Regions from separate parts of the Anoxybacillus sp. B2M1 genome, predicted to be linked through region 4. Evidence: riboswitches for the same ligand, from Rfam matches in the RefSeq annotation. Region 4 holds a riboswitch; each other region holds the start of a gene.

Region 1 (3,114 bases), 1.3 Mb from region 4:
TTTTTAGCCCTGCACAAAAAAAGCGGAGTATTGTACCCCCGCTTCTATTCTTCCTTATGCTTGATATAAGTCCAGCCATTTTCTTGATAAATCCTATCTTCTTTCATAAGCCGTCCCAATGCTCTTTTAAACGCGGCTTTACTCATTTGAAAGCGCGCTTGAATATCCTCTGCATTGCTTTTATCATGATAGGGCATGGCCCCTCCTCTGCTTTCAAGGTAACGATAAATCATTCCTGCATCTTCGTCGATGCTTTCGTGCTTGCGCGGCAGCAACGACACATTCATTGTACCGTCTTCTTTGACAGCGATGACACGCCCTTCGACCACTTCGCCAAGACGCGGTTCTCTCCTGCGTTGAGATTCGTGGATAAAACCGATATAACCCACATCTGAGATCATAGACGCTCCAGCTTTGATCACACGATATATGCGACCGCGCACATTTTGATTAAAGACGGACTCCGAAGCTTTCGTAGCAAGCTGCCGGATTGTTTCCTCATCCGCCAAGTTAGCCAACAAGCGCCCTTTCCGATCTGTCTTTAACGAACAATATAACTGATCCCCTCGCTGCGGCCATAGTGACAAAAGCGGAGGCAAATCATCGCTAGACACAAGCACATCTTTTGATATGCCAATGTCAACAAAAACACCGAGCTTTGGAACAACATCAACCACCTCCACCCAATGATATGTATCCTTTGTTATTTTGGGTGATTTCATTGTAGCGCTCAACCGTCCTTGATGGTCGTGATATAAAAAGACATGGACCTCTTCTCCGATTGCAAGTGGACGGTCTATCTCCGCTTGATGAAGCAACACTTCTTCCTGACCGCTCGCTAAAAACCAGCCAAACGGAACCTCCCGCTTTACAGTTAATGTTCTTATTTCTCCTGGTATAAGTTGTTTCATGGATGCATCTTCCTTTTTATTGTTTATCATGCTACATTTTACTATAATAAGAACGAAATGACCAAATTTTACTGGAGGTAATATATGTCGAAAGAAAGCTCATTTGATATCGTATCCAAAGTAGATTTATCTGAAGTTACTAACGCCATTCATATCGCCATGAAGGAGATTCAAAACCGCTACGATTTCAAGGGAAGCAAAAGTGACATTTCCTTAGAAAAAGACGAACTGATCCTCGTTTCCGACGATGAATTCAAACTTGAGCAATTGAAAGATGTATTAATCGGCAAACTGATTAAGCGCGGGGTCTCTATCAAAAATATTCAATACGGAAAAATAGAACCAGCCTCAGGAGGAACGGTCCGTCAACGTGCCAGCCTTGTTCAAGGCATTGACAAAGAGCATGCGAAAAAAATTAATACGATTATTAAAAACACAGGCTTAAAAGTAAAAAGCCAAGTTCAAGAAGATCAAATCCGCGTCAGCGGCAAAAGCAAAGATGATCTGCAAAAAGTGATCACAGCGATCCGTGAAGCTGATTTGCCGATTGATGTACAATTTGTCAACTATCGATAGGGGTTTGTGCGCTTCGTCTTAACAGCCTAATTCCTCCGAATTAGGCTGTTTTTATAACCAAAATGCGAACTATAGATTTCCCGGCGTAAGTCCACAAACTTTGCCTGATCGTCGCCTTTTGAGCACTGATCCGTTCCATCTAAAAAATAATCAAAATTTGCAGTTGAATATTTTCTAAAAATTATTTAAATTATAAATAACGCATTGATTGAAAATTGCATACCATTTTTCTTATCAAGAGAGAGGGAGGGACTGGCCCTGTGAACTCTCAGCAACCTGACCGTATGTCAAGGTGCTAATTCCAGACAGGCTTGATGCTTGGAAGATAAGAAGGAGCAACCCGAAGTCTTCTTCTTATTTTTAGAAGGCTTTTTTTATTTTTTAAGAAGACGAAGGAGTGATACGCATGGGATTTTTAGAAGAATTGCAGAAACGAATCATCATCGCCGATGGGGCGATGGGAACTTTATTATACTCCCATGGAATTGACCGATGTTTTGAAGAATTGAATCTCTCCAAACCAGAAGATATTATCCATATTCATGAAGCTTATCTTGACGCTGGCGCAGAAGTCATTCAAACCAATACATATGGCGCAAACTATATGAAGCTAGCACGCTATGGATTGGAGGACGATGTAAAAGAAATCAACCGCGCAGCTGTAAAGCTAGCGAAACAAGCGGCCTCAGGCCGTGCCTATGTTCTTGGAACCATCGGCGGTCTTCGCACATTCAAGAAAAGCGCCATCACTCTTGAAGAAGTGAAACGGACGTTTCGGGAGCAGTTGTACGTGCTTTTGCACGAAGAAGTAGATGGAATTCTGCTTGAAACCTATTACGACTTAGAGGAGCTTCAAACGGTGCTCGCTATCGCCCGGAAAGAAACAACATTACCGATTATCGCCCATGTGACCCTTCACGATGTTGGCGTGCTGCAAGACGGAACTCCGCTCAGCGATGCGCTTTCCCAATTGGAGCAATTGGGGGCCGATGTAGTTGGATTAAACTGCCATCTTGGTCCGTATCATATGATTCGTTCTCTTGAAGCCGTGCCGCTTCCTAGCACAGCATTCCTTTCTGCTTATCCGAATGCTAGCCTTCCGGATTATCGCGACGGCCGCCTTGTTTATGAAACGAACGCTGAATATTTTAAGGAAACGGCTCTCTCCTTTCGCGAACAAGGCGTCCGCTTGATCGGCGGCTGCTGCGGAACGACGCCTAAACATATTGCGGCGATGGCACAAGCCTTGATTGATCGCACGCCCATTCAAACGAAACAAGTAAAACAGCAGCAAGCAACCATCTCGATTCCATCAGCAGAGCCAAAATCTGAACCGCCTTTAGAAGACATCGTAAAAAAACGGCGGTCGGTCATTGTTGAATTAGATCCGCCGAAAAAGCTGGGCATCGGAAAATTTTTGGAAGGAGCGAAAGCACTAAAAGAAACGAATATTGATGCCCTAACGCTGGCTGATAATTCTTTAGCTACTCCGCGCATCAGCAATGTCGCGCTCGGAACTCTTATTAAGCAACAGCTAGGCATCCGTCCGCTGATCCACATTACATGCCGCGACCGCAATCTGATTGGTCTGCAATCTCATTTAATGGGACTGCATACACTTGGCATT
Region 2 (3,114 bases), 1.7 Mb from region 4:
GACAGCTGTAATATCTTTTGTCTTTATAGTTTGTGCTGCCATATTATCAGTGATCAGCGTTACATCAACGCCTGCTTGCATGAGCTCCCATGTCGTCAGCCGCGCGCCTTGCAAAATGGGTCTTGTTTCGCAAGCATAGACATGCAGACGAATTCCTTGTTCTTTCGCCAAATAAAAGGGAGCAAGCGCGGTACCATACCGAGAAGTAGCGATTGATCCAGCATTGCAGATGGTTAAAATGCGATCTCCCTCTTGAAAAAGAGAAAGGGCATGTTCACCGATGGAGCGACATGTGTTCTCATCTTCACTTTGAATACGGACTGCCTCATGAACCAATGCTTTTTTGGCATCGGCGACAGACGAAACGTTTGCAATGCTGGCCATCAAGCGGTCGAGCGCCCAAAATAAATTGACGGCTGTCGGTCTGGCACTTGCCAAATAATCACGATCCTTTTTCAGAAGGTTGCGAAAATCTTCGAGAGAATTCGTTTGATAGCTTTGTGCCGCTAATGCAAGGCCGTATGCAGCTGTGATGCCAATCGCTGGTGCACCGCGAACCTTCAATGTGGCAATTGCCTCCCACACGGATTGGATATCTTTTAATTCTAAATATTCAGTCTTATTTGGTAGCTTTTGCTGATTTAAAATGGTCAAATGTGTGTGATTCCATTCAACAGAACGCGGAATGGAGAGCAATGAATCCATATTCTTCTTCCTTTCGTTTAATGAGTGGCAGCAAATGTTTGAAAGAACAAAGAACGTATTTGTTGCACTTCATGGATCGTCTGGCGATGTAAAATCAGTTGTCGCCCGAGCTGAAGGGCAAGCTGTTTGGCATGGATGCGCGTAGGTTGATCTTCGATTCCGTCAAGATCGGCGACATGGGCTAAGCCGATCGTGCGCCGGATGACTTCGCAACCAGCAAAGCCGACCGCATCGATGAGCGTTTGCTGCAGCACGTCTTGCAACAATCCTTCGGTTTTTGCATACGGTTCTACATTGTGCTGTTCCCAAAGGGCAGCAAACGTGTGCGTAAATACATTCCATGTTTTTTCGATGTGAGCCAATAGCGGCTCATGTTCAGAACGGGACAACGCATTTAGGAGTAAATTGGCAAAAAATTGGCCGATATCAAACCCGAATGGGCCGTAAAACGCAAACTCAGGATCAATGACTTTTGTTTCTGTGTCGCTTGCAAAAATGCTTCCAGTATGTAAATCCCCATGAATGAGCGCATCGGCTTCCGTTAAAAATTTCCGCTTGAGTTTTGCTACTTCAAGATGAAGCGCACCGTCATTCCAAAGAGCCTCTACGTCACGGCGCAACTCCTCTTCAAAATTATTCGTTTCATGGTCGAAAAACGGATCAGTAAAGACGAGATCTTCGGTAATTTTACATAACTCTGGATTGATGAAATTTTGCTGCAGCTGTTTTTTCTGCTGCTGGTTCATGCCAAAGTCCGATGTGTAAAATAACGTTTTAGCGATAAACTCGCCAATGTGCTGGGAAAGAAGCGGATATGTTTTTCCAGCAATGAATCCTTTTCGTGCAATTTGCAGATGCGATAAATCCTCCATCACGGTAATCGCTAATGACTCATCTGAGTAGTATACCTTTGGCACGTATTGCGGAACGTAGTCGGCAAACGTGCGCAACGCATGGCTTTCAATGACAGCCCGCTTAAGCGTAAGCGGCCAGCTTTCACCGACCACTTTTGCATATGGTAGCGCTTGTTTAATAATGACTCCTTTCTTTGTTTGGGGATCGAATACATGGAACACAAGATTTAAGTTACCATCGCCAATTTCTTGGCAAATGAATGGTGTTCCTTCCGGAAATAAGCCTAATCGAGCAGCAAGTGCAACCGCTCCCGATTCCGTTAAAGGCTCATAGACGGATTGTTTAGAATGTGTCATCATTTGTACCCTCCTTATCATTCACTCAATCAATGAAACAATGAAAAAAACCTCTTTCGCTTTTCGAAAGAGGTTTGAAGTCGGCTTCTCCCCTCTTATCTCTCAGCGTGTTGCTGCAAGAATTAGCACCGTGCTTAACGTTGGTTAAGTCGGTTGCCGGGCTTCATCGGGCTCGTCCCTCCACCTGCTCTTGATAAGAGTTTGTTCGGTTTTATTCGAATATTTTTAACAATGCAAAACTTTTTTCAATTCGCTTGATTCGAATCATACATTCGATTTGCCAGTTTTGTCAACTGTTTTTTTGAAAATTTTTTTCGGCCGAAATATAGTGCTCCGGTCGGCGGTCTTGGAAAATAGGAATTTGCTTTCGAACTTCTTTCACTTTTGACAGCTGGATTTCGGCCATAAGAGAGCATGGATTTTCATCGGCTTCGGCGAGGATGACTCCCCATGGATCAATGACAAGTGAATGGCCAGCAAATTGATTGTTCGGATCTTTTCCAGCACGATTGCAGGCGATTACATAGCATTGATTTTCAATCGCGCGCGCTTGCAAAAGGGTGCGCCAATGTTCAAGGCGGGGCTGTGGCCATTCGGCGACCACAAACAATAACTCTGCGCCTTGGGTTGTATGGGCGCGAATCCATTCAGGGAAACGAATGTCATAGCAAATGACTCCCGCGCACAACGTTTGCTCCAAGGTAAATAAGCCGCTCGATTCACCGGATTGTAAATACAAATGCTCATCCATGAGCTGAAAGAGATGGAGTTTGCTATATTCTCCTACAATGTTGCCGTCTCGATTGACGATGTACATGGTATTGGTGATGCCGGCAGCGGTTTTTTTGGCAATGGAGCCAGCAACAATACAGACGTTGTGCAGGCGGGCGAGCTTGCTAATAAACGATTTTGTATCAGCGCCATTCTCATCAGCAATGTCGTCAAGGCGTGCGAGATCGTATCCGGTTGTCCATAGTTCAGGAAGGACGATGACGTCAACAGAACTTTGACAAACTTTTTCGATCTCTTGTTGAACGCGGCGTTTATTTTCCGCAGGATTTCCGAAAGCAATATCGAGCTGAAGACAAGCAATTTTCAATGTCATAATCGTTCACCTCAAAAAAATGTCTTTACAATTTAATTTTTACGATATATGATGTTTGACTAGAATTTCAAGAATTTTTTGAGTAGGTGAAGC
Region 3 (3,114 bases), 1.6 Mb from region 4:
GGTGACAGACATTCGTTTGTCACCCATTTCACATTGCAGAAAATCTAGTTCGATACAAAGAGCATTCCTGTTAGAAAGGCTTTTAGGAGCTTGAAAGAAAAAGCATCTTGGTATGATGCAGCGGTTGCCAATTGTCAAGTTGACACTGTTATCAATCAAACCAAAGAGAACTAATCGTACGAAAAATTGAACAACCGCCAAACCGTATGGGCGTTTACGTGGGCGAACAGGAAACCAAATACGGTGACGAACCAAAACGGCGATCCGTTCTACTACGTCACCAACTACCGCGGCGACGTCGTCGGCATTGTCGACGAAAACGGCACGACGGTTGCGAATTACAGCTAGGATCCATGGGGCAAAGTGTTGTCGGTTTCGGAAAATGCGGCAGTGACTGGACAGCCAATAGGATATGCAAGAGGGCATCAAACGGGAGGGATTCCGACAAATGTTGTTGAAGATGTAATGAAGAACGGCACTTCAAGAACAGTCATTAGAAACGGTGCAATTAGAATTATTTACAAACATAATGGTGTTAGAGTTGCCGCTGAAGAACGAGGGAAAATCGTGATAGCTCCCATGCGATACTATTAGCAAAAGAGTAGGGTTCAGCGAATATTAGGAGGCAATGAAATGAGAAGGGATTATTATGAAAGAATTGAAAGAGCCGTCAAGTATATTCATGATCATTATGACGAGCCTATTCATCTTGATACATTAGCCAACGTTTCCCATTTTTCGAAATATCATTTTAATCGTATCTTCACTTCGATTGTTGGAATGACACCGATGTCTTATGTGAAAAAAATTCGTCTGCAAAAGTCGGTGTATTACTTAACTGAAACGACTAAATCTATCTTGGAAATCTCCAATCTCTGTGGTTTTGGCTCCGTTTCAAATTTTAATGCTGCTTTTAAACAACATTTTCACATGGTTCCCAGTGACGTAAGAAAAAAACATCAAAATCGCAATATTTCATTAGATATAAGCAAGAATCAAGAAGAATGGTCTGCTCCGATCCGTTATACTTACGCTAACCATCATTTATTAAGGAGAATATGGAGCATGAATATAACGATTAAAGAGCTTCCTGACTATGAAGTGGCTTTTGTTAGGCATGTGGGTAGTTATTTAGAAACGTATTATGCATGGAATCAATTAAACGAATGGGCAAACCGAAACGGATTGTATCCGCCAGAGCACGATTTTATTGGCATCTCATTGGATGATCCACTTGTTGTAGAAGAATTTGCTTGCCGCTATGATGCGTGTGTGACGCTGCCGACCGGTTTCAAGGGAGATGAAGATCCCGATATTCAATATAAAACAATACCTGGCGGATTATATGCCTTATATCAGTTTTACGATACGATTGATAAATTAGCGATTGCGTATCAAAGTTTATTTGGACAGTGGTTGCCAAATAGTGAGTATGATGCGGATGATAGGCCGTGCCTGGAATTTTGTATGAATAATCCAGAAACAGATCCGGAAGGAAAGTGTAAAGTTCATTTATATGTCCCTATAAAAGAAAGGGGATCATCTAGCGGGGGCTAGGAATAGGACGAATGATCTGGCGACGATGGTCGATCGTAATGAAGAAGTCCTTGTCATTTTGATGTTGTTCATCCTTTTTTTGGAAATTAAAAAATGGTTGTCATTTCCATAAAATAATGGTAGCATAGGAATAACTGAATAAGTCTTATCAAGAGTGAACGAGAGATCGGGCTCAATGACTTCACAGCAACCTGCGCTTGACGCAAGGTGCTCCTACCCGCAAAGCGCTTCGCTTTGAATGATAAGGACGGCTTCAAGCTCTTTTCGCGTCATTCATGGCGGAAAGAGCTTTTTATTTTGGCAGAGCCGTTTGTGACCATCCTTATTGAGAAAGGGGCGAGACTGATGAGCGAAACGATCCGCAGGTACATGGCGTGCCATATGAAAGCTGCTTCATTCGCTTTACATGTTGCCAGCGGTGTAAAACGTCAGCTTCGTCAATGGGATTCTACAGCGATTTTTTACATTGATCACCATACGAACTTTTTTCTATTGTATGGGCAAGCATTTGGAAAACCGTTTCAACTGTTACTTACGTTGGCGGAAGTGGAAGTGTTCAAAGCAGAAGAGCCCTATGCGCTCGATCGTTACATTTGGCGGGAGCTAAGAGAGCAAGGGCTGCCGGTCGGGCAGATTGATTAAAAACGTTAGAAAAGAAAAAGGAGAGGGAGCTATGGAAGTCGAAATAGATGAGCATGCTGGTATTCGAGGAAAAGACATGGAAACGAATGTCAGCGGAATGAGATTGACTCAGCGAAATGGGCGGTTCTTGTCTCCTAAATGGCATGTCGCTATGCTCATTGATCCCTTCGAAACCTTACCTTAGCGAGAGGGAATGAAACAAGAAAAAAGGACGGTTGCCATCGCTTAGAGTACCGTTCATGAGGAAAAACGGTAGGGCCTTTATTTTTTCTTCGGCACGAGCAGCAAATGGCCGGAATTCTCAAATTGGTAAAGTAAAAAGAGAAAAACAAGCGTCCCGATGTAAAGCGGGACCTTGTTTGGGATTTTCATGTTACGATCTTTGATTAGAGGGAACGATCGATATGATCTATTATTTTGTTGTTAATAAAATCTCGGGAAACGGAAAAGGGCTGAAAGTTTGGAAAAAGGTTGAAAAGCTGCTTCAAGAGAAGCAGGTAAATTATCAAGTTCGTTTTACAGAACGTCCAAAACATGCGGTAGAAATAGTGAAGGAGTTTTCTTCTGAAGCATGCAATGCGGTTGTCGCCGTTGGCGGCGATGGCACAATCCATGATGTGGCAAACGGGCTCATTCATTCGAATATACCTTTAGGGATTATTCCGGCAGGGTCAGGAAATGATTTAGCAAGGGCTCTTGATATACCGATGGACTATAAAAGGGCGTTGGAACGTATTTTAAAAGGAAAGAAAAGAAAAATGGACGTTGGAAAAATTGGCGAAGAATACTGCATGACTGTGACGGGAATCGGATTTGACGGCAAAGTGGCGGAGATCAACAATGCCGCTAAATATAAAGATTTATTAAATCTCGTTAGGTTAGGCGATCTTTCCTATGGATTGAGCGTTTTGCATG
Region 4 (3,114 bases):
ATGACTGCGTTGGAACCCTTCTAAATAAGCAAGATTCCCAAGGCCACCAGCGCCCACTACTCCCGCCATCGCCGTATAGCCAACTAACGCAATAGCGGTTACTGTGATCCCTGAGACAAGAGCCGGCAGCGATTCAGGAATCAATACCTTCCAGATGATTGTCGCCGTTGTCGCTCCCATGGCTTTCGCCGCTTCAATCACACCTTTGTCAATTTCACGCAAAGCGATCTCCACCATGCGCGCATAAAATGGAGCAGCGCCAATAATCAATGCCGGCAAGGCCGCGTTTGCCCCAAGAATCGTATCGACTAGCATCTTTGTAAAAGGAATAAGCAGAATAATTAAAATAATAAATGGGATAGAACGAAAAATATTAACAAAAGCAGAAACGATTGTATGAATGGCTTTGTTTTCCCAAATATTATCTTTGGATGTTAAAAACAGCAACAATCCTAGAATGAGTCCAAATACAAATGTAAACGCCACGGCAACTCCTGTCATATACAGCGTTTCCGACGCTGCCGCCCAAATCGATTCCCACTGAACGTTAGGAAACATGCTACTCATTCGTCATCACCTCCACACCGACTTGTTGCTGACGAATGTAGTCAAGCGCTCTGGCTACTTCCTCATCCGTTCCACTCATATGAACAAACAGCACTCCATACGAGCCCTGATGGGTTTGTGAAATCTTCCCTTGCAAAATATTAATGGTTATTTCAAAATTTCGAATCAGTTCTGCGATGAGCGGCCGTTCAGTCGCATGGCCAGCAAAAGTAAGCTGGACAACTTTGCCGTTAGGATATTGGTTGAACAAATGAGCAATCGTCCCTTTCGTTTCTTCAGGTTCCGTAATCTGTTGAACAAACCGTTTCGTTATCATCTGTTGTGGATGTTGAAATACATCCAATACCTTTCCTTCTTCGACAATCTTTCCGTTTTCCATTACCGCCACACGATCACATATTTTACGGATTACATGCATTTCATGAGTAATTAATACAATAGTCAATCCGAGGCGCTGATTAATATCAACTAAAAGCTCAAGAATCGAATCTGTCGTTTGCGGATCCAAAGCAGAAGTCGCTTCGTCGCATAACAGCACCTTCGGATTGTTCGCGAGCGCCCGGGCAATACCGACACGCTGTTTTTGCCCCCCGCTGAGCTGCGATGGATAGGCATTTTCTCTTCCGTGCAGACCAACAAGCTGAATAAGTTCATCCGCCCGCTTTAACCGCTGGTCCTTTGGAACCCCAGCAATCTCTAAGGGAAACGCAATATTGTCTCGAACCGTTCTTGACCAAAGCAAATTAAAATGCTGAAAAATCATCCCGATTTCTTGCCGCGCCTTGCGCAATTCTCTTCCTTTAATACTTGCGATGTCTTGGCCGGCAACCATCACTCTTCCATTTGTAGGCTTTTCCAAGCCATTTAAAAGACGGATCAGCGAGCTTTTTCCAGCACCGCTATATCCAATAATGCCAAAAATCTCTCCTTCTTTAATGTGCAAATTTACATCATTGACAGCTGTTACCGCTCCCTGGCTTGACGAATATACTTTTGTTACATTTTCTAGCGTAATCAAACGCGATTCACCTTCCTTTGTTCCAGCAACTAAAAAACCTTTCTGCTCAAGAGAACAGAAAGGTTTTGATATCTCCCATTTCTGTCTCTTATCTCTCAAAGCGAACGCTTTGTGTGAATTGGCACCATTTCAGCCGAATGCTGACGGTTGCCGGGTTTCATAGGGCACATCCCTCCACCTCTCTTGATAAGAGCAGCAACGCTCCTTTATTCAGTTAATGCTTTAATTCATCTAAGAATTATACAAATTACAAAAGTGATTCTATCATTCTATAAAGGAAGGTGTCAACAGAAAAAATTATTCCTAATTATAGAATCCATACACAAGCGCCGATGATCCATTCAAAATGCTCTGGCTTAACACAACCTTTTCGGCATCTCCTTCGAACAAACACACTGGCGAACCCATTTTGCCCGCAAAACGTTCGTTGTATGACAAGGACATGCTGACAAGCCGGCAAGCAAAGAGGTTACAGATTACGACAGAAAAGCGAGGAATCGGGCGATGTTAGTCGGCTTTTATTGGATCATCAACACGCCTTGTTTTTGATATGTTCTAACCCTTCATTGAAACTATTGTTTCATCAAGATGAATGGACTATTTTTATGACCGATTCAATTGTTTGCGGCTATTCTTTACACTTCTGAATACAGCGAACGAATTCCTGTGGCAATGGAGATGGCCTGTTCTAAATCATCAATTAAGTCTTCTACATTTTCGATGCCGACCGATAGACGAATCAAGTCTTCCGTAACTCCCGAGGCCTGCAAATCTTCTGAGCTCAACTGCTGATGCGTGGTGCTGGCTGGATGAATAATTAAGCTTTTGGCGTCTCCTACATTGGCCAAGTGCGACCAAAGCTTCACGTTGTTAATGAGAGCCGCTCCCGCTTCTCTTCCTCCTTTAATGCCGAACACCACAACGGCTCCCGCTCCTTTCGGCAAATATTTTTCGGCCAAATTTTGGGCTGGATGCTTTTCGTGTCCAGGATACAGCACCCATTCTACTGCCGGATGGCGATCTAAATAGTCTACAATCCGACGCGTGTTAGCAATATGCTCTTTCATGCGTACATGAAGCGTCTCAAGCCCTAAATTAAATTGAAACGCATTAAATGGGCTAATCGCTGGTCCAAGATCCCGCAGCAATTGCACACGAGCCTTAATGATATAAGCAGCCGGACCTAAAGCTTCTGCATACACAAGATTGTGATAGCTTGGATCCGGAGTTGTAAATCCCGGAAATTTAGGAGAATCCCAATTAAACTTTCCTCCGTCTACAATAATGCCGCCAAGCGTTGTACCGTTTCCAAGCAGCCATTTAGTAGCTGAATGAACAACGATATCCGCTCCATACTCAATCGGACGGCATAGATATGGAGTGGCAAACGTATTATCAATAATGAGAGGAATGCCTGCCTCATGCGCAATGTTGGCTACCGCTTCAATATCTAGTACGTGCAAACTTGGATTACCAATCGTTTCTGCAAAGATCGCTTTCGTTTTTGGCGTAATGGCAGAACGAAAATT

Evidence for each region. A riboswitch is a leader RNA that binds a small molecule or an ion and turns the genes downstream of it on or off. The one in region 4 is predicted to bind S-adenosylmethionine.
Region 1: it holds a riboswitch for S-adenosylmethionine, as region 4 does, so the genes downstream of both, GFC28_RS08950 (bifunctional homocysteine S-methyltransferase/methylenetetrahydrofolate reductase) here and GFC28_RS15340 (methionine ABC transporter ATP-binding protein) in region 4, are expected to answer to the same signal.
Region 2: it holds a riboswitch for S-adenosylmethionine, as region 4 does, so the genes downstream of both, mtnK (S-methyl-5-thioribose kinase) here and GFC28_RS15340 (methionine ABC transporter ATP-binding protein) in region 4, are expected to answer to the same signal.
Region 3: it holds a riboswitch for S-adenosylmethionine, as region 4 does, so the genes downstream of both, GFC28_RS07395 (hypothetical protein) here and GFC28_RS15340 (methionine ABC transporter ATP-binding protein) in region 4, are expected to answer to the same signal.

What each region holds. Positions count from the first base shown of each region.
Region 1 covers NZ_CP015435.1:1,851,830-1,854,943, forward strand. Annotated here, with positions in the region: gene GFC28_RS08940 (CvfB family protein) at 45-911, opposite strand; gene GFC28_RS08945 (YajQ family cyclic di-GMP-binding protein) at 996-1,487, shown strand; SAM riboswitch class I at 1,716-1,819, shown strand; gene GFC28_RS08950 (bifunctional homocysteine S-methyltransferase/methylenetetrahydrofolate reductase) at 1,894-3,114, shown strand, end outside.
Region 2 covers NZ_CP015435.1:1,492,121-1,495,234, reverse strand. Annotated here, with positions in the region: gene mtnA (S-methyl-5-thioribose-1-phosphate isomerase) at 1-705, opposite strand, end outside; gene mtnK (S-methyl-5-thioribose kinase) at 723-1,916, opposite strand; SAM riboswitch class I at 2,009-2,116, opposite strand; gene GFC28_RS07200 (carbon-nitrogen family hydrolase) at 2,206-3,021, opposite strand.
Region 3 covers NZ_CP015435.1:1,538,599-1,541,712, reverse strand. Annotated here, with positions in the region: gene GFC28_RS07405 (hypothetical protein) at 367-594, shown strand; gene GFC28_RS18750 (AraC family transcriptional regulator) at 634-1,557, shown strand; SAM riboswitch class I at 1,700-1,805, shown strand; gene GFC28_RS07395 (hypothetical protein) at 1,903-2,199, shown strand; gene GFC28_RS19230 (hypothetical protein) at 2,231-2,383, shown strand; gene GFC28_RS07390 (diacylglycerol/lipid kinase family protein) at 2,604-3,114, shown strand, end outside.
Region 4 covers NZ_CP015435.1:3,155,046-3,158,159, reverse strand. Annotated here, with positions in the region: gene GFC28_RS15345 (methionine ABC transporter permease) at 1-567, opposite strand, end outside; gene GFC28_RS15340 (methionine ABC transporter ATP-binding protein) at 560-1,585, opposite strand; SAM riboswitch class I at 1,671-1,778, opposite strand; gene GFC28_RS15335 (O-acetylhomoserine aminocarboxypropyltransferase/cysteine synthase family protein) at 2,221-3,114, opposite strand, start outside.